Regions from separate parts of the Burkholderia cepacia ATCC 25416 genome, predicted to be linked through region 1. Evidence: predicted binding sites of a transcription regulator. Region 1 holds the regulator's gene; each other region holds the start of a gene.

Region 1 (7,523 bases):
CCGGCAGCGCGAGCCTCGAAGGCTTCGCCGCGCTGCTGCCGCTGCTCGCGCTCACCGGTGTCGCCGCGCTGCTCGCGCCGATGGCGCTCGGCGGCTGGCTGATCTCGCAGAAGACGTTCGAACTGAAGTTCGACCGCCTAAACCCGATCTCGGGCCTCGGCCGGATCTTCTCGATCCAGGGGCCGATCCAGCTCGGGATGTCGATCGCGAAGACGCTGGTCGTCGGCGGGATCGGCGGCATCGCGATCTGGCGCAGCAAGGACGAGCTGCTCGGTCTCGCGACGCAGCCGCTCGGCGTGGCGCTGCCCGATGCGCTGCACCTGGTCGCCGTGTGCTGCGGCACGACGGTCGCCGGGATGCTGGTGGTCGCCGCGCTCGACGTGCCTTACCAAATCTGGCAGTACAACAAGAAGTTGCGCATGACGAAGGAAGAAGTGAAGCGCGAGCATCGCGAGAACGAAGGCGATCCGCACGTGAAGGGGCGGATCCGCCAGCAGCAGCGCGCGATCGCGCGGCGCCGGATGATGGCGGCCGTGCCGAAGGCCGACGTGGTCGTGACGAACCCGACGCACTTCGCCGTCGCGCTGCAATACACGGACGGCGAGATGCGCGCGCCGAAGGTCGTCGCGAAGGGCGTGAACCTCGTCGCCGCGCGCATCCGCGAACTCGCGGCCGAACACAACGTGCCGCTGCTCGAAGCGCCGCCGCTCGCGCGTGCGCTGTATCACAACGTCGAACTCGAACGCGAGATTCCCGGCTCGCTGTACTCGGCCGTCGCCGAAGTGCTCGCGTGGGTCTACCAGCTCAAGCGCTTCCGTTCGGAAGGCGGCGCGTTCCCGGCGGTGCCGGTCGACCTGGACGTGCCGGCCGACCTCGACAAGGGCGCGTCGGTCTCCGCCGACGACGAACGCGAGGAAGCCGAAGACACGCTCGGTAACGGAGGCGCGGCATGAGCACCCCGACCGGCCTGTTCGCGAAGCGCCAGAATCCGTTCGCGGGCACCAACCTGCGCGCGCTCGCGGGCCCGATCCTCATCTGCATGATTTTGGGGATGATGATCCTGCCGCTGCCGCCGATGCTGCTGGATCTGCTGTTCACGTTCAACATCGCGCTGTCCGTGATGGTGCTGCTCGTCAGCATGTACACGATGAAGCCGCTCGATTTCGCGGCGTTCCCGAGCGTGCTGCTGTTCTCGACGCTCCTGCGCCTGTCGCTGAACGTCGCGTCGACGCGCGTCGTGCTGCTCGAGGGCCACACCGGGCCGGACGCGGCCGGCCAGGTGATCGAGGCGTTCGGCCACTTCCTCGTCGGCGGCAACTTCGCGGTCGGCATCGTCGTGTTCGTGATCCTGATGATCATCAACTTCATGGTGATCACGAAGGGCGCGGGGCGGATCGCCGAAGTGTCCGCGCGCTTCACGCTCGACGCGATGCCCGGCAAGCAGATGGCGATCGACGCCGACCTGAACGCGGGCCTCATCAACGAAGAGCAGGCGCGCAAGCGCCGCCTGGCGGTCTCGCAGGAAGCCGAGTTCTACGGGTCGATGGACGGCGCGTCGAAGTTCGTGCGCGGCGACGCGATCGCCGGCCTGATCATCATGGCGATCAACGTGATCGGCGGGCTGATCGTCGGGATGGTCCAGCACGACATGACGTTCGCCGCGGCCGGCACGAACTACACGCTGCTGACGATCGGCGACGGCCTCGTCGCGCAGATCCCGTCGCTCGTGATCTCGACGGCGGCCGGCGTGATCGTGTCGCGCGTCGCGACCGACGAGGACATCGGCACGCAGATCACCGGCCAGCTGTTCACGAACCCGCGCGTGCTGAACATCACCGGCGCGATCATCGTGCTGATGGGGCTGATCCCGGGCATGCCGCACTTCGCGTTCCTCGCGCTCGGCGGCGGCGCGATCTGGCTGGCCCGCACGCAGACGAAGCGCGCGGCGGCCCGCAAGGCGGCCGGCGACCTGACCGACATCGCGCCGCCCGCCGTGCTGCCGTCCGACAGCCACGAGGCGACCTGGGACGACGTGCAGCTGATCGACCCGCTCGGCCTCGAAGTCGGCTACCGGCTGATCCCGCTCGTCGACAAGAACAGCGACGGCGAACTGCTCAAGCGCATCAAGAGCATCCGCAAGAAATTCGCGCAGGAAATCGGCTTCCTGCCGCCCGTGATCCATATCCGCGACAACCTCGAGCTGCGGCCGAACGCGTACCGGATCGCGCTGAAGGGCGTCGAGATCGGCGTCGGCGAAGTGTTCCCGGGCCAGTGGCTCGCGATCAACCCCGGCCAGGTGACGGCCGCGCTGCCGGGCGCCGTCACGCAGGATCCCGCGTTCGGGCTGCCGCCCGTGTGGATCGACGTCGCGATGCGCGAACAGGCGCAGGTGTACGGCTACACGGTGGTCGACGCGAGCACGGTCGTCGCGACGCACCTGAACCATCTGGTCGTCCAGCACGCGGCCGAGCTGCTCGGCCGCCAGGAAGTGCAGGCGCTCGTCGAGCGCACCGGCAAGGACGCGCCGTCGCTCGTCGAGGACCTCGTGCCGAAGACGATCTCGCTGACGACGCTGCAGAAGGTGCTGCAGAACCTGCTCGAGGAAGGCGTGCCGATCCGCGACATGCGCACGATCCTCGAGGCCGTGTCCGAACACGCGGGCCGCGGCGACGCGTTCGAGATCACGGCCGCGGTGCGGCTCGCGCTCGGCCGCGCGATCACGCAGCAGTGGTATCCGGGCGCGGGCGAGATGCAGGTGATGGGCCTCGACGCAAATCTCGAACGCGTGCTGTCGCAGGCGCTCGCCACCGGCGCGAACCCGGGCCTCGAACCCGGCCTCGCGCACAACCTTCTGACCGGCACGCAGCAGGCGATGCTGCGTCAACAGAATCTCGGGCTGCCGCCCGTGCTGCTCGTGCAGCACGCGCTGCGCGCGATGCTCGCGCGTTTCCTGCGCCGCAGCCTGCCGCAATTGAAAGTGCTGTCGTACGCCGAAGTGCCGGACACACGCACGATCAAAGTCGTTAACGTCATCGGGGGTTCCGCTTGAACATTCGCAAATTCACCGGCGCAACGAGCCGCGACGCACTTCGTCTCGTGCGCGAGGCGCTCGGCGCCGACGCGGTCGTGCTGTCGAACCGCACGCTCGATGACGGCAGCGTGGAAATCGTCGCCCTCGCCGATTCGGACCTGGCCGCCGTGGCGCCGCCGGCCGCGGCGCGCGCACGCATGGCCGCGCCGCGCGTGCCGGAATCGGTGCCCGCCGCCGCGGTGCCGGGCATCGTGTCGCGCCCGGGCGCGGCGCTCGCCCGCCCGGCCGTCAATCCGTATGCGGCAGGCGAAGGCGGGTTGCCGGACGTGTTCTCGTCGGTGTTCGGCGCAAGCGCCGAGGCGGACGCGGACTCGGGCTCGGATGACGCGGCCGCGCAAGCCTCGACGCTCGACGCGGACCCGCTGGCCGGCGCCACCGCCGCCGGTGCGTCGGTCACCGGTGCGCCGGCCGCGACTTCCGAACCCGCACCGTGGCTGGTCGAGCACGCGAAGCGCCTGACCCAGCAGCGCGATGCGCTGATGGCGCGCACGCAGGCGGCGCCCGCCGCGCCGCAGCCGAGCCCGCCGGCCCCGCAGGCCGCCGCGAGCGCGACGCCGCCCGGCTGGGCGCGCGACATCGTGCGCGACGCCGAACGCCGGATGCCGGCAGCCGCGACCCGCGCGCCGGACCCGGGCGCTGCGCAGGCCGCGAAGGCGGCCGAGCGCACGCGCCTGTCCGCCGACGCCGCCGCCGCGGTGGCCGATGCGGTGAAGTCGCGCATCGAGCGCATCGTCAACGACACGGTGATGCAGGAGCTCGGCGAGCTGCGCGGGATGATGGAAGAGCAGTTCGACAGCCTGATGTGGCACGACCGCCAGCGTCGCAGCGCCGTGCATGGCGCGCTGACGAAGCACCTGTTCTCGGCCGGTTTCTCCGCGCAGCTCGTGCGGATGCTGGTCGACAACATGCCGTCCGGCGACGGCGCGCAGAGCTTCGAGCAGGCGGCCGAATGGGCGCAGTCGGTGCTCGCGGCGAACCTGCCGGTGCTCGACAGCGAGGACGCGCTGATGGAGCGCGGCGGCGTGTTCGCGCTGATGGGGCCGACGGGCGTCGGCAAGACCACCACCACCGCGAAGCTGGCCGCGCGCTGCGTGATGCGCTTCGGCGCGAGCAAGGTCGCGCTGCTGACCACCGACAGCTACCGGATCGGCGGCCACGAACAGCTGCGCATCTTCGGCAAGATCCTCGGCGTGCCCGTGCACGCGGTGAAGGATGCGGGCGATCTCGCGCTCGCGCTGTCCGAGCTGCGCAACAAGCACATCGTGCTGATCGACACGATCGGCATGAGCCAGCGCGACCGCGCGGTATCCGACCAGATCGCGATGCTGCACGGCGCGAACGCGCCGGTGCAGCGCCTGCTGCTGCTCAACGCGACGAGCCATGGCGACACGCTCAACGAAGTCGTGCAGGCGTACCGCAGCGCGGGCGAGCATCCCGACCTGGCCGGCTGCATCCTCACGAAGCTCGACGAGGCGACCCACCTCGGCGGCGTGCTCGACACGGTGATCCGCTACAAGCTGCCGATCCACTACGTGTCGACCGGCCAGAAGGTGCCGGAGAACCTGTACGTCGCATCGACCCGATTCCTGCTGAAGAGCGCGTTCTGTGTGCCGCGCGACGGCTCGCCCTTCGTGCCGCAAGACGAGGACATGCCGACGCTGCTTTCCGCACTGACCGCACGTTCCACCGCCGAGCTGCACGAGGTGCGATTTGGATAAACAAATCATCGACCAGGCCGAAGGGCTGCGGCGCCTGCTGGCCGGGCGCGCGTCGCGCATCGTCGCGGTGACGGGCGGGCCGGCGGGTGTCGGCTGCACGTCCACCGTCGTGAATCTCGCGGCGGCGCTCGCGTCGCTCGGCAAGGACGTGCTCGTCGTCGACGAGCGCGCCGACGTGCATTCGGCCAGCGCGACGCTCGCGGGCGCGTGGCTGCGTGACGGCGAACGCACGCGGGTCGCGGCCGGCTTCGGCCTGTGCGCCGCCGCGCGGCTCGCGCGCGCCGGCTACACCGACGCGCAGCTCAGCGATTTCATCGACGGGCCGGCCGACATCGTCCTCGTCGACGCGCAGCTCGGCGCCGACGGTTCGTTCTCGGCGCTCGCCCGCGAAGCGCACGACGTGCTGGTCGTGACGCGGGTCGCGGCGCAGGCGATCACCGAGGCATACGCGTGCATGAAGCGGCTGCATTTCGCGCATGCGTTCGCGCAGTTCCGCGTGCTGACCAATCACGTCGGCAGCCACGCGGATGCGAAGGTCGCGTTCGACAACCTCGCGGGCGTCGCGAGCCGCTACCTGACGGTGTCGATCGCCGACGCGGGCTGCGTGAGCGCCGATCCGCTCGTCGAGCATGCGCGGGAGCTGACGCGCGCCGCGGTCGACGCGTTCCCGTCGTCGGCCGCCGCGCGCGACTACCGGCAGATTGCCGCCGACCTGCTGTACTGGCCGATGCGCCCGCGTTCGGGTGCGGGCCGCGCCGTGCACGCGGGCGGCAAGCCGTCGTATGAGGCGGGCGCGGCACACGCCGCGTGAGTGCCACCGGAAGGAGAGAGCCATGATGTACAACGCTCAAGGAAAGATGTCCCAGGCCGACGTGCTCGCGCAATATGCGCCGCTCGTGCGCCGCCTCGGACTGCAGCTCGTCGCGAAGATGCCGGCGAGCGTCGACCTCGACGACCTGATCCAGGCCGGCATGATCGGCCTGATGGACGCGGCCGGCCGCTACAAGGAGGACCAGGGCGCGCAGTTCGAGACCTACGCGACGCAGCGCATCCGCGGCGCGATGCTCGACGAGCTGCGCAGCAACGACTGGCTGCCGCGCAGCCTGCGCAAGACGTCGCGCGAGGTCGAGCACGCGGTGCACCAGGTCGAGCAGCATCTCGGCCGCTCGGCGAGCGAGACCGAGATCGCGCAGCACCTGAACATGCCGCTCGACGAGTACCAGGGGATGCTGCAGGACCTGCACGGCAGCCAGCTGATCTACTACGAGGATTTCGACCGCGCGGCCGACGACGAGCCGTTCCTCGACCGCTACCGCGTCGACCACGCGGACCCGCTGTCGGCACTGCTCGACGAGCACCTGCGCGAAGCGCTCGTCGAGGCGATCGAGCGGCTGCCGGAGCGCGAGAAGCTGCTGATGTCGCTGTACTACGAACGGGGTCTGAATCTGCGCGAGATCGGCGCGGTGCTCGAAGTGAGCGAATCGCGCGTATGCCAGCTGCACAGCCAGGCCGTCGCGCGCCTGCGCGCGCGGCTGCGCGAACAGGCGTGGGTCGGCGCGGAATCCTGACCCTTTACCGTTCCTGACGGCCGCGCGCGTCGACGCCGCGCGTTCGGCATCTGCATCCGTGTGCGCATTCCGCGCGCCGATTTGCTACAATCCCCTCCGTTTTCCGAGGAGCGTTGCGACGGACCTCTGCGTCCGCCAGGCTCGGAAAGCTTCACCAAGCAGCCGTGCGGCGCGCGTATCGCGACCGTCGCACCGGCCCCGCTTCCTGAACGGCGCTCACGTCACCAATCTAGAAACTTTTTAGAAAGGAGGGCGTGATGAACGCCATTATCGATTCCAAGGCTTCCAACGATTTCGTCGTCGCCGACATGGCGCTGGCCGGCTGGGGCCGCAAGGAACTGAACATCGCCGAGACCGAAATGCCGGGCCTCGTGCAGATCCGCGACGAATACAAGGCGCAGCAGCCGCTGAAGGGCGCGCGCATCGCGGGTTCGCTGCATATGACGATCCAGACCGGCGTGCTGATCGAGACGCTGAAGGCGCTCGGCGCCGACGTCCGCTGGGCGTCGTGCAACATCTTCTCGACGCAGGACCACGCGGCTGCCGCGATCGTCGAAGCCGGCACGCCGGTGTTCGCGTTCAAGGGCGAATCGCTCGACGAATACTGGGAGTTCTCGCACCGCATCTTCGAATGGCCGAACGGCGAATTCGCGAACATGATCCTGGACGACGGCGGCGACGCAACGCTGCTGCTGATCCTCGGCGCGAAGGCCGAGAAGGATCGTTCGGTGATCGCGAAGCCGACCAACGAGGAAGAAGTCGCGCTGTACAAGTCGATCGCGAAGCACCTCGACGCGGACCCGACCTGGTACTCGACGCGCCTCGCGCACATCAAGGGCGTGACCGAAGAAACCACGACCGGCGTGCACCGCCTGTACCAGATGGAAAAGGACGGCCGCCTGCCGTTCCCGGCGTTCAACGTGAACGACTCGGTCACGAAGTCGAAGTTCGACAACCTGTACGGCTGCCGTGAATCGCTGGTCGACGGCATCAAGCGCGCGACCGACGTGATGATCGCGGGCAAGGTCGCGGTCGTCGCGGGCTACGGCGACGTGGGCAAGGGCTGCGCGCAGTCGCTGCGCGGCCTGGGCGCGACCGTGTGGGTCACCGAAATCGATCCGATCTGCGCGCTGCAGGCGGCGATGG
Region 2 (7,523 bases), 910 kb from region 1:
TGCGCGCCGTCGGCGAGCAGCCGCACCGACTGCAGCACGTTGTGCGCGATCATCGGCCGGAACACGTTCAGCTCGAAATTGCCGCTCGCGCCGCCGACGTTGACCGCGACGTCGTTGCCGAACACCTGGCAGCACAGCATCGTCACGGCTTCGGACTGCGTCGGGTTCACCTTGCCCGGCATGATCGAGCTGCCCGGCTCGTTTTCCGGAATCGACAGTTCGCCAAGCCCGCAGCGCGGCCCGCTCGCGAGCCAGCGGACGTCGTTCGCGATCTTCATCAGGCCGGCAGCCACCGTCTTCAGCGCGCCGTGCGCGAACACCAGCGCATCGGCGGCCGCCATCACCTCGAACTTGCTCGGCGCCGTCACGAACGGCAGCTTCGCGAGCCGGCCGATTTCATCGGCGACACGCACCGCGAACTCCGGATGCGCGTTCAGCCCCGTGCCGACCGCGGTGCCGCCGAGCGCGAGCTCATACAGGTGCGGCAATGCCGATTCGACGTGACGGATGCCCTGGTCCAGCTGCGCGACATAGCCGGAAAACTCCTGGCCGAGCGTGAGCGGCGTGGCGTCCTGCAGGTGCGTGCGGCCGATCTTCACGATGTCGGCGAAGGCCTTCGACTTCGCGTCGAGCGTCGTGCGCAGCGTGCGCAGCGCCGGCAGCAGGTGGTTGACGATCGCGTACGCGGCCGCGACGTGCATGGCGGTCGGGAACACGTCGTTCGACGACTGGCCGCGGTTCACGTCGTCGTTCGGATGAACCTTGCGCGCTTCGCCGCGCTCGCCGCCCATCAGTTCGCTCGCGCGATTCGCGATCACCTCGTTGAGGTTCATGTTGGTCTGCGTGCCGGAGCCCGTCTGCCACACGGCGAGCGGGAATTCGCGCGGATGCTTGCCGGCGATGATCTCGTCGGCCGCGTCGATGATGGCGCGCGCCTTGTCGTCGGCCAGCACGCCGAGCGACTGGTTCACGGCCGCCGCGGCGCGCTTGACGATCGCGAGCGCGTGGATCAGCTCGGGCGACTGCTTCTCGGTCGAGATCCGGAAATTCTGCAGCGAGCGCTCGGTCTGCGCGCCCCAGAGCCGGTCGGCCGGTACGGCGATCTCGCCGAACGTATCGCGTTCCATCCGAACTGCTTCGTTCATGATCCACTCCTCCAGGAAAGGGGAAAGGCCGCGCGTCGTCGCGCGGCATCAGGCATAACCAGACGTATCGTGAGGCAGTCGCGCCGCTGGCGCGGCGTCTCGAGGTCTTCAGCCGACTAGCATAGCGCCGGCCGGGATTTCGCGTCGTGTCGCGCTCAGTGCGGCGACGTCATGAGCGACGCGCTCTTCAGATGAAAGCGCCACGCCATCAGCACGGCCACGCTGGCAAGGCCGGCCGCGAGACCCCACCAGAGGCCGCGGGCGCCGAGGCCCACGTGGAACGCGAACCAGTAGCCGGTCGGAAAACCGATGCCCCAGTAGCCGAGGGTCGCCGCGAGCATCGGGATGCGCGTGTCCTTCAGGCCGCGCAGCGCGCCCGACGCGACGGTCTGCGCGCCGTCGACGATCTGGAACACCGCGGCGATACCGAGCAGCGACGCGGCGAGCGACACCGTGGCCGCGTTCGACGGATCGTCGAGGTTCAGGTACAGGCCGACGATCGCGTGCGGCGCGACGATCAGCACGATGCCCGACAACGTCATGAACGCGACACCGAGGCCGAGGGCGACGAAACCCGCGTGCCGCGCGGCGACGGGCGCCCCCGCGCCGACCCAGTAGCCGACGCGCACGTTGGCGGCCTGGCCGATCGCGAGCGGCACCATGAACGCCACCGACGCGACGTTCAGCGCGATCTGGTGCGCGGCCAGCGACGTCGCGCCGAGCACGCCGATGGTCAGGCCGGTTGCGAGGAACAGCGTCGACTCGACCCCGTACGTGATCGCCACCGGCCAGCCGATGCCGATCAGCTCGCCCATCATGGGCAGCTTCGGGCGCGCGGCGGTGACGAAATGACGGAAGCGCTGCCGGCCGTGCAGCAGCCAGATCAGGGCGAGCGCGGTGAGCCAGATCGTGATCGTCGTCGCGACCGCCGAACCGAGGAAGCCGAGGCGTGGCAGCCCGAACGCGCCGTGGATCAGGCCGTAGTTCAGCACGGCGTTGACGCCGACGCCGCCGATCGACACCCACAGCAGCCGCCGCGCCGCACCGATCGCCGGAAGGAATGCACGCATCAGCCCGACACCGATCAGGCTGCCGAGCGCGGCGAAGCGCAGGATGCCCGTGTATTCGCCGACGTGATGCGCGAGCAACGGCGGCTCGTGGAACATCAGCAGGATCGGTTCGGACAGCGACAGCGCGATGATGGCCGGAATCGCGAGCAGCACGGACAGCGCGAAGCCGGTCCAGTAGATGTGCGGTACGCGCTCGTCGGCCTTGGCGCCGCGCGCGTGCGCGACGCTGACGCTGACCGACGACAGCACGCCTTGCAGCACGGTCACGATGACGAAGAAGAAGTTCGCGCCGAGCCCGCCCGCGGCGAGCGAGTCGGGGCCGAGCGAGCCGAGCAGCACCGTGTCGGTGACGCTCATCGCCATCTGCGAAAGCTGCGCGATCGCGAGCGGCGCGGCGAGGCGGGCGGTATCGGCGGCATGACTGGACAGGGACGGCGGCGCGGCGGCCGTCCGCGTAAGACCGGAATGCGACATGGAATGGGCGCTCGCGCGGGTGCGGGCCCGCGCTATATGTATTTATTTTGAGAGACGGCTAGCTTACGGCTTTATTCGAACCGTGTCGAACGCGCGCGCCGATGGCCATGTCGCAGGCAGGGGAACCGTCGGCCCTAGGCTTCGCGCACCGCAATGCGCGTGTCGCCGAGCAGGACGACCTGGCCCGCGCGGATCTTGCAGGTCTTGCGCAGTTCGACCGCGCCGTCGACTTTCACCGCGCCGGACGCAACGATCAGCTTTGCGCTGCCGCCGCTGTCCGCGAGGCCGGTGATCTTGAGAAGGTTGTGCAGCTCGACGTATTCGCCGGTCAGCGTGAAATCCAGGTTGGGCATGACGAAGAAGGTGCGCAAGGCGCGGGAGGAAACGCTCCGCATCATACGGCACCACGGGCCGGCACGCGAGCGCGGGCCGCCGCGGCATGCAGTTGTTAAGGACTGTGAGCGACTCGTCAGCAAATGAAACGGTGGGTAACAGTCTGAGAGATTCGAGAACCGGCCGGGCGCGCCGCGGGTCTTTTTCGTACCTGCTGCGTGTTGCGGCAGGGGAAGCGACGGACCGCATCGCTGCGGTTCGGGCTCACAACTTCCTGAGGAGAATTGCCATGTCCAAGATTCGTACGATGCTGATCGGTGCCGCGCTGACGGCGTTCGCTACTTCGGCCGCATTTGCCCAGACGGGCACGGCGGTGCAGGGCACGGCCGGTGCCGGCGTGCAGGCGCAGACGCCGGCGGCCGGTGTCGGTGCCGGCATGCAGGGCAGTGCGGGCGCGAACGCGTCGGGCAATGCCGCCGGCGGTGCAACCGATGCGGTCGGCGCGGCAGCCGACGGCGCGAAGGATACGGCGTCGTCGGCCGTCCATTCGGCCAAGAAGCACACGAAGCATGCCGCGAAGTCGGCCAAGAGCCATGTCGGTTCGGCCAAGGCGAAGGCCGGCGAAGCGACCGAAGGCGGCGCATCGGTCGGTGCGGAGGGCGGTGCATCGGCCCAGGGCGCCACGCAGTAAGCGGTGCCTGGCGCCGCGCGACGCTCGTCCCTGACGGTGCGTCGCGACGGCGGTCATCCAACGGCCCGGTTCGCATTGCGCGAACCGGGCCGTTTTCGTGTATCGATGCGCTTGGGGGTGCCGTTACGGGCGGCGCTGTCCTTGCCCTTGTCCCGGACCCTGTGCCGGCCGCGCGGCAGCCGGGGTGAATACGCTGCGCAGCCACGCGGCGAGCCGTGCGAAGACGTCGTACGGCTCCTCGACGAAGATCTCCGGCTTCAGCAGCCGCAGGTATTCCATGATCTGCTGCGCTTCCTGCTTCTGGAACGAGCCGTGCGCGAGCCCGAGCCGCAGCAGCCCGCGCAGTTCGCCGAGCTTGTCGCGCGCGGTGCTGCCGACGCTCATCTCGCACGCGAGCTTGGCCTCGTAGACCCGTTGCCGCAGCGATTCCGCGAGCCGCCACGCCGGCGTCTGCATCAGTTCCTCGAGTGCCTGGATGTCTTGCGCCGCGCCCTTGATCTGCGACGCGAGCGGGTCGATCAGCGACGGGTCGCCCTGCGCTTCGGCGACGATCGCCTTCGCCCAGTCGCGGCAAGCCTTCGCGAGTTCGTCGGGGGTCCATTCGGAGCGGGACGCGAAGCCGAAGCCGAATTCGCCGGCCTGTCGCATCAGGATCGCGACGACGTCCGGGAATTCCTTGTCGAGCGTGCGTTTGGCCCACGCGTACTGGCCGCCCTGCAGCATCCGCTGCACCGCGTGCTCGGTCAGCGGCACCATGTTGTCGAGCAGTTTGGCGCGCAGGAAATCCTCGAACGACGGCGTCGCGAACTGCGGGTCGAGTTTCAGCGACACGCGGACGAACGCATCGTAGTCCTTGCGCAGGGACTCGAGCGTGTCGTCCTTGAGGGAAAGGGTGATCTGGCCCATGAATCGTCTCGATGGCGGCCCGCGCAAGCCGGCGGCCGGCACGGCGCACCGGGGCGGGCGCAGCGTCGACTGACCGGTGCGCGCCGAGGCCGGTGGCGGGTCTTCATCTCCTATATCGGCCTGCCGGGCGGAAACTTGAGCGCGGGTGACCGAGCGTGTGCTCAGGCGGGCAGCCAGTGGGGCAGCACGACCCCTTGCCAGAAGAAGAACACCGCGAGCCCTGCCGCGATCGTCACGAGCGGGCGGCGGGTCGCTGCCGACACGAGCACGGCCGCCAGCGCGCCGACGAGCTGCGGATTGCGCCAGGTCAGCTCGGCCGTGCCGCCGTGCGGCGAGACGGCCATCGGCACGATGATCGCGGTCAGCACGGTGACGGGCACGAAGCCGAGCGCGGTCCGCACGAGCGGCGGGAAGGCCAGCCGTTCGCCGAACAGGAACAGCGTCGAGCGGATCGCATACGTGATGACGGCCATCCCGAGAATCAGCAGCGCGTAGCTCACGATGCGGCCTCCGTGCGCGAGCCGGCACGCGATCGTTCGTGCAGCAGCGTGAGCGCGACGCCGATCGCGACGCCGGCGGCGACGGCGCCGAGCAGTCCGAGCTTGTACGGCCAGCCCTGCCAGAAGTACGCCAGCGTGCCGGCCGTCACGGCCGCCGCTAAATAGCGCAGGGTGCCGAGCTGCGGGACGACGATCGCAATGAAGGTGGCCGCCATCGCGAAATCGAGGCCGAGCGACTGCAGGCCCGGGAACGCCGCGCCGAAACCGATGCCCGCGAGCGTCCAGACCTGCCAGTTCAGGTACATCGCGAGCCCCGAGCCGAAGAAGTAGTGGGGGCCGATCGCGCCGGGCGGGAAATGCCGGTAATGCGCATAGGCGACCGCGAACACCTCGTCGGTCATCAGCGCGCCGAGCGTGGCGCGCCAGCGCAGCGGCAGGTGCGCGACATAGGGCGCGAGCGTCGCGCTGTACAGCAGGTGACGCAGGTTCACGATCAGCGTGGTCGCGAGCACGACGACGAAGCTTGCGCTACCCGCGATCAGGCCGAGCGCGATGAACTGCGCGGAGCCCGCGAACACGGCAAGCGACATCAGCGTGCCATGCCACGCGGCGAGCGGGCCGCCGCCGACGAGCGTGCCGAAAATCACGCCGAACGGGGCGGCGCCAATCATCATCGGGATCGTGTCGCGCGCGCCGTCGAGCCATTCGTTGAACGGGCGGCGAGCGGGCGATGCGGGTGTCGGGTTCAAAGGGTGCTCCTCCATGAACGGGAGGATAGCGGGCGGGGGGCGAGCCGGCTTGTATGTTCTTGCGCTTGGACGGCGAGCCGGTGCTTGCCTGCTTGCAGGCGCCGGCGGCATCGCGCTGGCGGGCCGGACGCCGCGCGTCAGCTCGCCTGCCAGCGCCCGGGCGGTACGCCGAACATGCGTTTGAAATGCCGCGTGAAGTGGCTTTGGTCGACGAAGCCGCTGGCCGCCGCGACGTCGGCGACGGGCACGCCCGCGCGCAGCGGCGCCAGCGCGCGCTGCAGGCGCAACTGGTTGCGCCACGCATGCGGCGGCATGCCGTTCGTGCGGGTGAACAGGCGCGCGGCATGGAACGGCGACAGGCCGGCCGCCTGCGCGACTTCGTCGAGCGTCACCGTGCACGTCAGATCGGCAGCGAGCCGTTCGCGCATCGCGTCGACCCGGGGTTCGTCCGACGCGAGCGGCGCCGGTCGCGGCAGGGCGTCCGCATGGCGCACGATCAGCGTCGACAACGCATCGAGCATCGCCGTTTCGGCGGCGAGCGGATCGTAGATGCGGGGTGCGCCCGTCGCCGGAACGTCAGCTGCTTGCCCGTGCGCCTGCGAGGGCAGTGCGTGCTCGCTGCCGGCCTCCATCATCCGGTGCGCCAGCGTGAGCCGCGCCGCCAGGTCGGCGTCGCGAATCACGTCGGGCGCAAACCACGGCGCGTCCTGCGGGCGGCCGGCGATCGCGCTGGTGAGTTCGCGGATGAAATCGACCGGCATGTAGCTGACGCGATAGCACCAGCCCTCGTCGGCCGCACGCGACCCCGTATGCACTTCGCCGGGATTGATCACGGGCACGGTGCCGGTTTCTGCGACATGGCCGCTGCCGCGATAGGTGAAGCGTTCCGCGCCTTCGAGAATCACGGGGATCGTATACGCGTCGTGCCAGTGGGGCGCGAACGTGTGGTCGCGATAGGTGGCCGTGACGAGATCCGCATCGGGCAGCAGCGGCGTGCGCCAGTAGCGTGCGGAGTCGGGAAGGCGGGTGGCGGACATGATCGGGCGCGGAGCGGTCGAACCGACAGTGTATCGCTCGCGCGCCCGGCGGGCGCGGGCTTTACTTGACCGGAATCGTCGTGCCGGCCGGCATCGGCACCGCGGTGACGGCGTTCTTCGGGCTGCCGCTGACGATGCGGTCGCTGTAGGTCAGGTAGACGATCGTATTGCGCTTGGTGTCGACCACGCGCACGACGTGCAGGGTCTTGAAGATGAACGACATGCGCTCGCTGAACACGTCGGTCTGCTGCTTGAGCGGCTCCTTGAAGCTGATCGGGCCGACCTGCCGGCACGCGATCGACGCTTCGCTCGGATCCTCGGCGACGCCGAGCGTGCCCTTGATCCCGCCGGTGCGCGCGCGCGACACGTAGCAGGTCACGCCGTTCACGACCGGATCGTCATACGCCTCGACGACCACGCGATCGGAGCCCGTGACGCGGAAATGGGTGTTGACGCTGCCGACTTCCTCCGCGTGTGCGAGCGGTGCCGCGGCGAATGCGGAAAGCAGGAGGGCGAGTGGTGCTGAGCGGAGGAGGCGGTGCTTCATCGACGGAACCGGATGCGAATGCGGGACAGAGACTCTAGCATGCGCGCGACCGGGCGATGAAAGCCGAAAGG
Region 3 (7,523 bases), 430 kb from region 1:
ACCTGCAGGCCGAGCAGCAGTGCGATCCGGCGCGCGTGCGCATCGAGAAGCTCGGGATGAACGTGACGATCTGGCAGGCGATGGCCGACTGGCTGGTCGCGCACGGGAGCCGGCTCGCACGGGTCGGCTACGACGCGCGGCGGATCAGCGTCGCGCAGCGCGATCGCCTGTTCGAGCAGACGCAGGCCGCGTCGCTCGACTGGACGAGTCTCACCGATCGCGAGATCGACCTCGCGATCGCGTTGCCGGGCTGGGTCGTCGAGCGGCCGATCTTCGAGGTGCCGGAAGCGATGACCGGCCTGAGCGTTGCGCAGAACCTCGACGCGCTGAGCCGCAAGCTCGCCGCGCATACCGGCGCGCCGGACGGCAGGACCGCCTTCTTCACCTGCGCATCGGACGACCTCGCGTATCTGCTGAACAGCCGCGGTTATCACATCCCGAATGCGTCGTCGCACCTCGGCTTCCTGTTCGCGGTGGGCGGGCAGGTGGCGTTGTTCCTGCCGGAAGGCTGCGATCGCTGCGAGGTCACGCTCGAGTCGTATCCGGCGCTGCACGTGATCCGGCGCGATGTCGCGGCGCTCGAGCGCTTTCTCGCGCCGTTCGCGGTCGATCACGTGTGCTACGGCTTCGAATCGGTGAACTGCGCGCTCGTCGACGCGGTGAAGCGGGTATGGCCGCAGGCGCGGCATGCCGATTTCAACCCGGTCGAGGCGATGCGGGCCGGCAAGACGCCGGCGGTGCTCGACCGGTTCCGCGACGCGTTTGCGCGCAGTTCCGCGGCGATCGCCGAGACGATGCGCTGGGCGAAGACGGGCGAGCCGGGCGTGCGCCATACCGAATACGACCTGGCGCGCGCGATCAACGATGCATACGCCGCGCGTTCGGCGGTTGCGCTGACGTTTCCGTCGATCGCCGCGAACGGCGCGAACAGCGCGTTCGCGCATTACACGGCGGCGAGCGCCGACGTCGAGCTGACGGAAGGCGAACTCGTGCTGCTCGACAGCGGCGCGTATTACGAAGCCGGCTTCGCGACGGACTGCACGCGCGTGGTGCTGCGCCGGACGCACCCGGATACGGTCGCGCAGCCGTGGCAGCGCGAGATCTACACGGTCGCGCTGAAGGCCTGCATCAAGGGGCTCGTCACGCGCTTCCCGAGCACGGCAAAGGGCGGCGACGTCGATGCGCTCGTGCGGCAGGTGTGCCGCGATCACGGCCACGATTTCGGCCACGGCACCGGGCACGGCGTCGGGATTCACGTGCACGAGGGCGGCGTGCGGTTCGCGCCGGGCGCGCAGTACGGGCTCGTGCCGAATGCGGTGATTTCGGTCGAGCCGGGCATCTACCTGCCGGGCAAGGGCGGCGTGCGGATCGAGAACATCGTGATCATCCGTCAGGACGACGCGCAGCCGGACACCGTGACGTTCGAGAACATCGTGACGGTCGGCTACGACTGGGACCTGATCGATCTCGACCTGCTGGACGACGACGAGCGCGCATACCTGCGCGACTACGAGCGGCTGTGCGTCGAGCGCGGCACGCAGGTCACCGCGTGTCCGCTGCTGTAGGCACCGCCGCCCGCGCCGGTCAGTTCAGCAGGCGCGCCCGCGCGAACGGCGCGATCCGCTCGGCGAGCCACGCGTGTGTGCGTGTCGTCGGGTGCAGCGTGTCCCAGAACACGAAGCGCGCCGGGTCGCGGCAGTCCGCACGCGGCGTCTGCGTGCTCAGGTAGGTGAGCGACGACGGTTTCGGGATGTCGAGGCACGCGCGCTTCGCGTCGTCGAAGCCGTATTGGGCAGGATGGCTCAGCAGGTCGTCGAACAGCGCGTACGCGTCGAACACCTCGAGCCGCAGCGTCGCGCCGTAACGGGCGCGCAGCGCGGCGGCCGCGTCGGCGAGGCGCCGGTTGTAGTCCTTCACCTGCGCGGCGACGCTCGCCGTGTCGGTGCGCGTCGCGAACACCGGTGCGCGCGACACGTCCGGCAGCGTGACGAGCATGATCCGCGTCGCGCCGGCCGCGGCGAGCCGCTCGAGGCTGTCGCGCACCGCATTCGCCGCCTGCTCGGGCGAGCGCCCGTAGTTCACCAGGTCGTTGCCGCCCGCGAACACCGCGAACAGCGTGTTGGCGGGCCGGTAGTCCGGTGCGCGATCCATGTATTCGCGCCACGAGTCGATCTGCTGCACGAGGCCCGGCACGACGAGGTACTGGTCGGTCGCCGCGCCGCCGATCGCCCAGTTGTAGAACGGCAGCCGCAGCGCGTTCGCGAGATATTCGGCCCACACCGGGCCGTTGCTGAAGCGCCCCGCCTGCCAGCTCGTGCCGTTCGGCAGCTTCCACTGGCTCGCGTTGAACATGTTCTGCGTGTCGGACAGGCTGTCGCCGAACACGATCAGCTTGTTGACGCGTGTGTCCTGTTGCGCGGTGTCGACGGTCCACACCGTGTAGTTGAACGACAGCGCGTTGTTCGCCGCGACCGCCTGCACGAGGTCGGACCCGATGCCTTTCGCGGCCAGCGTCTTGCGGCACACGTCGGCGAGCGTGTCCTGCGTCGTCGTGCTGTAGAACATGTTCTTCCACTGCGTGATGCCGTCCGCCCACCAGTAGCCGGACACGCGATACCAGTCGCCGCCGGCGGGGTCGCGCGCCCATTCGTAGGTCGCGGCCGGCTTCAGCGGATCCGCGTCGATCCGGTACCAGCAGCGCAGGTACGTGTAGGTGTCGGACCCGCGGCGCGACGCGCGCGGCGTCGCGCCGGGCGTGCCCGGCGCGGCCGTCGGCACGATGTCGGGGCCGGCCGGCGACAGCGACATGTCGCCAGTCGGCACGGGCAGCGGCGCGGCGCCGGCGGCCTGCGCGGCGGAAAGCGTCAATGCGGCGCCCAGCGCCGCGACGGCGGAAACGGCGGCGGTGCGGTACGAAAACGGAATGCGGAAATATGGCATGCGGCCCTCTTCTGATTGTTGTGACGGGACGGCGGCGCGGTTGCGCAGCCGTGTATCGGAAGGGACCGTGAGTGCCGGGTTCGAGCCCGGTCTGTCGAAATGCGGGAGGCCGCGAATGGCGGCGAGGTGCTTGCTGCGAGGTACTACGAGCTGCTACGAGGTGCGGCAGGGAAGGCAGCGGCGCCACTGCCGGTCAGTCAGTTGGTCGGTCAGTGCTTCAGCGCATGAGCGCCGATACGCGCCCGTCGGGGCCATAGACGCCGGCCGGCGCGGGCGCCGAGCGCAGTACCGCGAGCGCGCGCTCGTTGTAGTCCATCCGGATCCGGATCAGCATCCCGTTGTTCGCATTGGCCTGGCGCGCGCGTTCGGCGGCCTGTTGCAGCAGCTGCCAGCGGCCGGCGAGGCGCGCATCGCGCTCGGCGGCCTGGTCCATCCCCTTCTTGCCGGCCGGAAAGCCGAGCGCGGAAAGCTGGGTGTCGCGCGTGCGTTCGAGCTGCGCGAGCCGGTCGATCAGCTCGCTCTTCTTCTCGACGATCCCGGGCAGCATCTCGAGCGGCTGGGCCATCGTCAGCGCCTTTTCCTCGTAGGCGAGCAGGGACGCGAACGCCTCGACCGTCGCGTGTTCGTCGTTGACCGTGGCCAGCAGCTCTTCTCTCATCGCGTCATGCTCGTCGCGCCGGCGCGGGTTGGGCGCGCCGGCAAACCGGGAGACCGGGGGACCGGCCGCGAGGCCGGCTTCAGTTGCCCGGGCGCTGCTGCTGCAGCAGCTCGCGGGCGGTATTCAATACGCCGTCGGCGATCTTGTTCGCATCGATCGTCAACGTGCCGTTGTTCAGCGCGTCCTTGATCGACTGGACGAGGCCCGTGTCGATATCGGCGTTGCCGGACGCGGATACCGAACGCAACTGGCCGGACAGACCCGACAGGTTCACGGTCGTGTCGCCGCCGGTCGACCCTGCGTCGGCCGCCTGCGCGGACGAAGACGAGGCCGTGCCGGATGGCGCACGGGTCGCGCCGTTGCCGGTCGGCGCCAGGGGGCTCGGGTTCGGAGTGGAATCGATCTTCACGATGGGTTTCCTGTTCGGTTTGACCCAGATAACGGCCGGGTCGGCCCGAACTTTAGCATCGCGAGCCCGAAATGCTCCGAATAAACAATTCTTTACATTCTTGCCGCTGGATCCGTCCCTACAGCGGAATCTCCACGGTGCCGGCGTCCTTGACGATCGCCGTGACGATCTGGCCCGCCGCCATCCGCACCCTGACCGACTGGCCGGGCGCGGCATTCGCCAGTGCGCTGCCCTCGGCCGAAATCGTGAAACCGGGCCCGGCCGCGACGACCCGCACCGTCTGGCCGGCCGACACCGACGCCGCGCTCTTCAGCAGGTCCTGCCGCAGCGGCAGCCCGGCCGAGATGCGCGCGAGCGCGGTCGAGCCGATCGCCTGCGCCGGATCGGTGATCACCGCGAGCGGCAGCACTGTCAGGTCGCCGTCGCGGGCGACCAGGTCGGCCGCGGAGAGCGGCTCGCCGGGCGCGATCTGGCGTGCGGCGACGTAATAGGTGGCCTGCACGGTCACTTTCGCCTGCAGGTAGACGGTCCACGGCCGCTCGCCCGCGCAGCGCACGCCGACCGTCGTGCGGCCCCACAGGCGCGCGCCGGTCGGCATGAACGGCTCGAGCGTCGTGCACGCGGCGAGCCCGCGCGGAAACGCGGTCGTGACCGTCGCGGTGGTCTTGCCGGGCAGGCCCGCGATCTGCTGCTGCAGGAACGCGAGAGCCGCGCGGCGGATCGACTCGGGATCCTGCTGGCCGGGCGGCGTCGCGGGCTGGGCGGCATTGGCTGCATTGGCCGCCGGAGCCGCGTTGGCGGAACCCGGCGTCGCGCGCGGCGCCGGCAATGCCGACGCGGCGCGGGCGGCCGCCATGCGCGAGGCGAAAGCCGGCTGCGGGGCCGGCCGTACGGGATTCGATGCGGGTTCGGCCGTGCCGGCGACGACCGTCGCGATCGCAGTCGGATCGGCAGCGCGCGGCGTGCCGTATCCGGCGTTCGCGCGGGAGGCTGCGTAGGTGGGGCGGGGCGTGGGCGCCGGTACCGCAGCAGCCGCCGGCGGCGGGACGGTCGTCACGACCATCGTGCCGGCCGGTTGCGGCGCGTAGCCGGTGCCGCTCGCCGCGCGACCCGCGTCCGGCGCGAGGCCCGCACCCGGCGCCATCGCCGCATTCCCGCCGAACTGCCCGCCGCTTGCCGCATTGGCGTGCGCGAGCGCGGTTTCGGCCGTCTCGCCGCGCCCGGGAATCACGATCATCCCGTCGTCCGCGTGCGCGGCCGGGGCGGCGATCCACAGCGCCGCGGCGAGCGCAAACGCACGCGCAAACGCACGCCGGACGTGCATGAGCCGCCCGTTCCTTCCGCGAAGTGCGCTGCCAGTCATCGCCCGATCCCCGATCCGTTGCTCCGCTTCGCATTCTAGGGAGCGGGGCCGTCGCGCAAACGATGAATAGAGGGGGCCTTTGCCGCGTTATTCGCCCGATTGCCAGTTGCGTCCGGCGCCTACCATCGCTGTCATGGAAAAAAGCCTCTCGGGTCGCCATCCGGCGCGAGGGGCGTGCAGCGCTTCATACGGAGAGACGCACACATGCTGGACAAACTCGATGCGGAATTCGCGTTCGGCCGACAGGCGCTCGACGTGCGCGCCTACCGGCAGGAACTGCTGTCGTCGAACATCGCGAACTCCGACACGCCCGGCTACCAGGCCCGCGACGTCGATTTCGCGTCGACGCTCGCGCGCTCGCTGAAGCAGGCCAATGGCGGCCTCGCGCCGAGCAACGCCGCGCAACTGCCGATGACGCAGCCGGCCGGCGTGACGAGCGGCATGTCGATGGTGTCGACGGCGGCGGGCCACATGGCCGGCACCGCGAAGCTGATCCCGACGGGCGGCCCGGCGGACGACTACGGCCGCGCGCAGTACCGGATGCCGCTGCAGCCGTCGCTCGACGGCAACACGGTCGATCTCGACGTCGAGCGCGTGCAGTTCGCGAACAACGCGCTGCACTACCAGACCGGGATGACCGTGATGACCCAGCAGATCAAGGCGATGATCGCCGCGATCACGACGAACCAGTGACGGCGCGCACCGCCTCCGAATCCGAGCAAAAGGAGCTTCCATGCCTTCGTTGATGAACATCTTCGGCGTCGCCGGCTCGGCGCTGTCCGCGCAGTCGCAGCGCCTGAACGTCACCGCGTCGAACCTCGCGAACGCCGACAGCGCGACCGGCCCCGACGGCAAGCCGTACAAGGCCAAGCAGGTCGTGTTCGCGACCGACCCGATCGGCGGCGCGCGCACCGCGTCCGGCCAGGGCGTGGGCGGTGTGCGCGTGACGAAGGTGATGGACGACCCGTCGCCGATGAAGTCGACCTACGACCCGTCGAACCCGGCCGCCGACGCGAACGGCTACGTGCAGATGCCGAACGTCGACCCGGTGCAGGAGATGGTGAACATGATCTCGGCGTCGCGCTCGTACCAGGCCAACGTCGAGACGCTGAACACCGCGAAGACGCTGATGCTCAAGACGCTGACGATCGGCTCGTAAGCCGCGCGCCGACCGACCTTACAGACCCGACAGTTCCGAAAGTCCAGACAGAAGGCCACCCAGGATGACTTCCTCCAGCACGACGATCGGCAGCAACGGCACGAACGTGTCGACCCTGCCGACCGACACGATGAACACCAACAACGTGTCGTCGACCAACGGCACGTCGGCGAGCGACCTGCAGGCGACGTTCCTGAAGCTGCTCGTCACGCAGCTGCAGAACCAGGACCCGACCAGCCCGGTCGACAGTTCGCAGATGACGTCGCAGCTCGCGCAGATCAACACGGTGAGCGGCATCGCGCAGCTGAATACGTCGCTCACGTCGCTGTCGTCGCAGCTCACGGCCGGCCAGCAGACGCAGGCCGCGCTGCTGATCGGCACGAACGTGCTCGCGCCGGGCAACGCGGTCGCGGTGAAGGGCGGCGCGGCGTCGCCGTTCGGCGTGTCGCTGTCGAGCTCGGTGTCGAACCTGACGATCACCGTGAAGAACGCGGCGGGCACCGTGGTGAACACGATCAAGGCGGGCGCGCAGTCGGCCGGCACCGTGCCGTTCAACTGGACGCCGACCGACTCGGCGGGCAATGCACTGCCGGACGGCAAGTACACGGTCAGCGCGTCGTACACCGACAGCAACGGCACGCCGCAGCCGGCCACGACGCTTGCGGCCTCGACGGTGCAGAGCGTGATCAAGCAGGCGGACGGCACGGCGGGGCTCGTGCTGTCGAACGGCACGACGGTGGGGCTGACCCAGGTCGCGTCGATCTTCCCGAATACGGCATCGTCGTCGCCCTCGTCCGGCGGCACCACCTCCAACTGATACTGATCGAGCATTCTCGAAACGGAGACCGAAATGGGTTATCAACAGGGTCTGAGCGGCCTCTCGGGTGCATCGAACGCGCTCGACGTGATCGGCAACAACATCGCCAACGCGAACACGGTCGGCTTCAAGTCGAGCACCGCGCAGTTCGCCGACATGTACGCGAACTCGGTCGCG

Evidence for each region. Region 1 encodes FliA, which starts transcription of late flagellar genes. Its sites were predicted from a motif close to CTAAAGTTTNNNNNNNNNNNGCCGNTA; they were not measured.
Region 2: a site for FliA is predicted at 4,733-4,759, ahead of APZ15_RS09170 (DUF4088 family protein). Genes of this name have one in related genera too.
Region 3: a site for FliA is predicted at 4,037-4,063, ahead of flgM (flagellar biosynthesis anti-sigma factor FlgM). Genes of this name have one in related genera too.

The regions. Positions count from the first base shown of each region.
Region 1 is NZ_CP012981.1:1,090,080-1,097,602, forward strand. Features, by position in the region: gene flhB (flagellar biosynthesis protein FlhB) at 1-953, shown strand, start outside; gene flhA (flagellar biosynthesis protein FlhA) at 950-3,049, shown strand; gene flhF (flagellar biosynthesis protein FlhF) at 3,046-4,809, shown strand; gene APZ15_RS04915 (nucleotide-binding protein) at 4,802-5,620, shown strand; gene APZ15_RS04920 (RNA polymerase sigma factor FliA) at 5,643-6,377, shown strand; S-adenosyl-L-homocysteine riboswitch at 6,477-6,602, shown strand; gene ahcY (adenosylhomocysteinase) at 6,635-7,523, shown strand, end outside.
Region 2 is NZ_CP012981.1:2,003,299-2,010,821, forward strand. Features, by position in the region: gene fumC (class II fumarate hydratase) at 1-1,145, opposite strand, end outside; gene norM (multidrug efflux MATE transporter NorM) at 1,301-2,689, opposite strand; gene APZ15_RS09160 (RNA-binding S4 domain-containing protein) at 2,824-3,042, opposite strand; gene APZ15_RS09165 (hypothetical protein) at 3,312-3,713, shown strand; gene APZ15_RS09170 (DUF4088 family protein) at 3,837-4,619, opposite strand; gene APZ15_RS09175 (AzlD domain-containing protein) at 4,781-5,119, opposite strand; gene APZ15_RS09180 (AzlC family ABC transporter permease) at 5,116-5,883, opposite strand; gene APZ15_RS09185 (AraC family transcriptional regulator) at 6,006-6,905, opposite strand; gene APZ15_RS09190 (CreA family protein) at 6,967-7,452, opposite strand.
Region 3 is NZ_CP012981.1:660,290-667,812, reverse strand. Features, by position in the region: gene APZ15_RS03050 (M24 family metallopeptidase) at 1-1,565, shown strand, start outside; gene APZ15_RS03045 (SGNH/GDSL hydrolase family protein) at 1,585-2,940, opposite strand; gene APZ15_RS03040 (flagella synthesis protein FlgN) at 3,158-3,598, opposite strand; gene flgM (flagellar biosynthesis anti-sigma factor FlgM) at 3,678-4,007, opposite strand; gene flgA (flagellar basal body P-ring formation chaperone FlgA) at 4,126-5,370, opposite strand; gene flgB (flagellar basal body rod protein FlgB) at 5,575-6,063, shown strand; gene flgC (flagellar basal body rod protein FlgC) at 6,104-6,529, shown strand; gene APZ15_RS03015 (flagellar hook assembly protein FlgD) at 6,594-7,346, shown strand; gene flgE (flagellar hook protein FlgE) at 7,380-7,523, shown strand, end outside.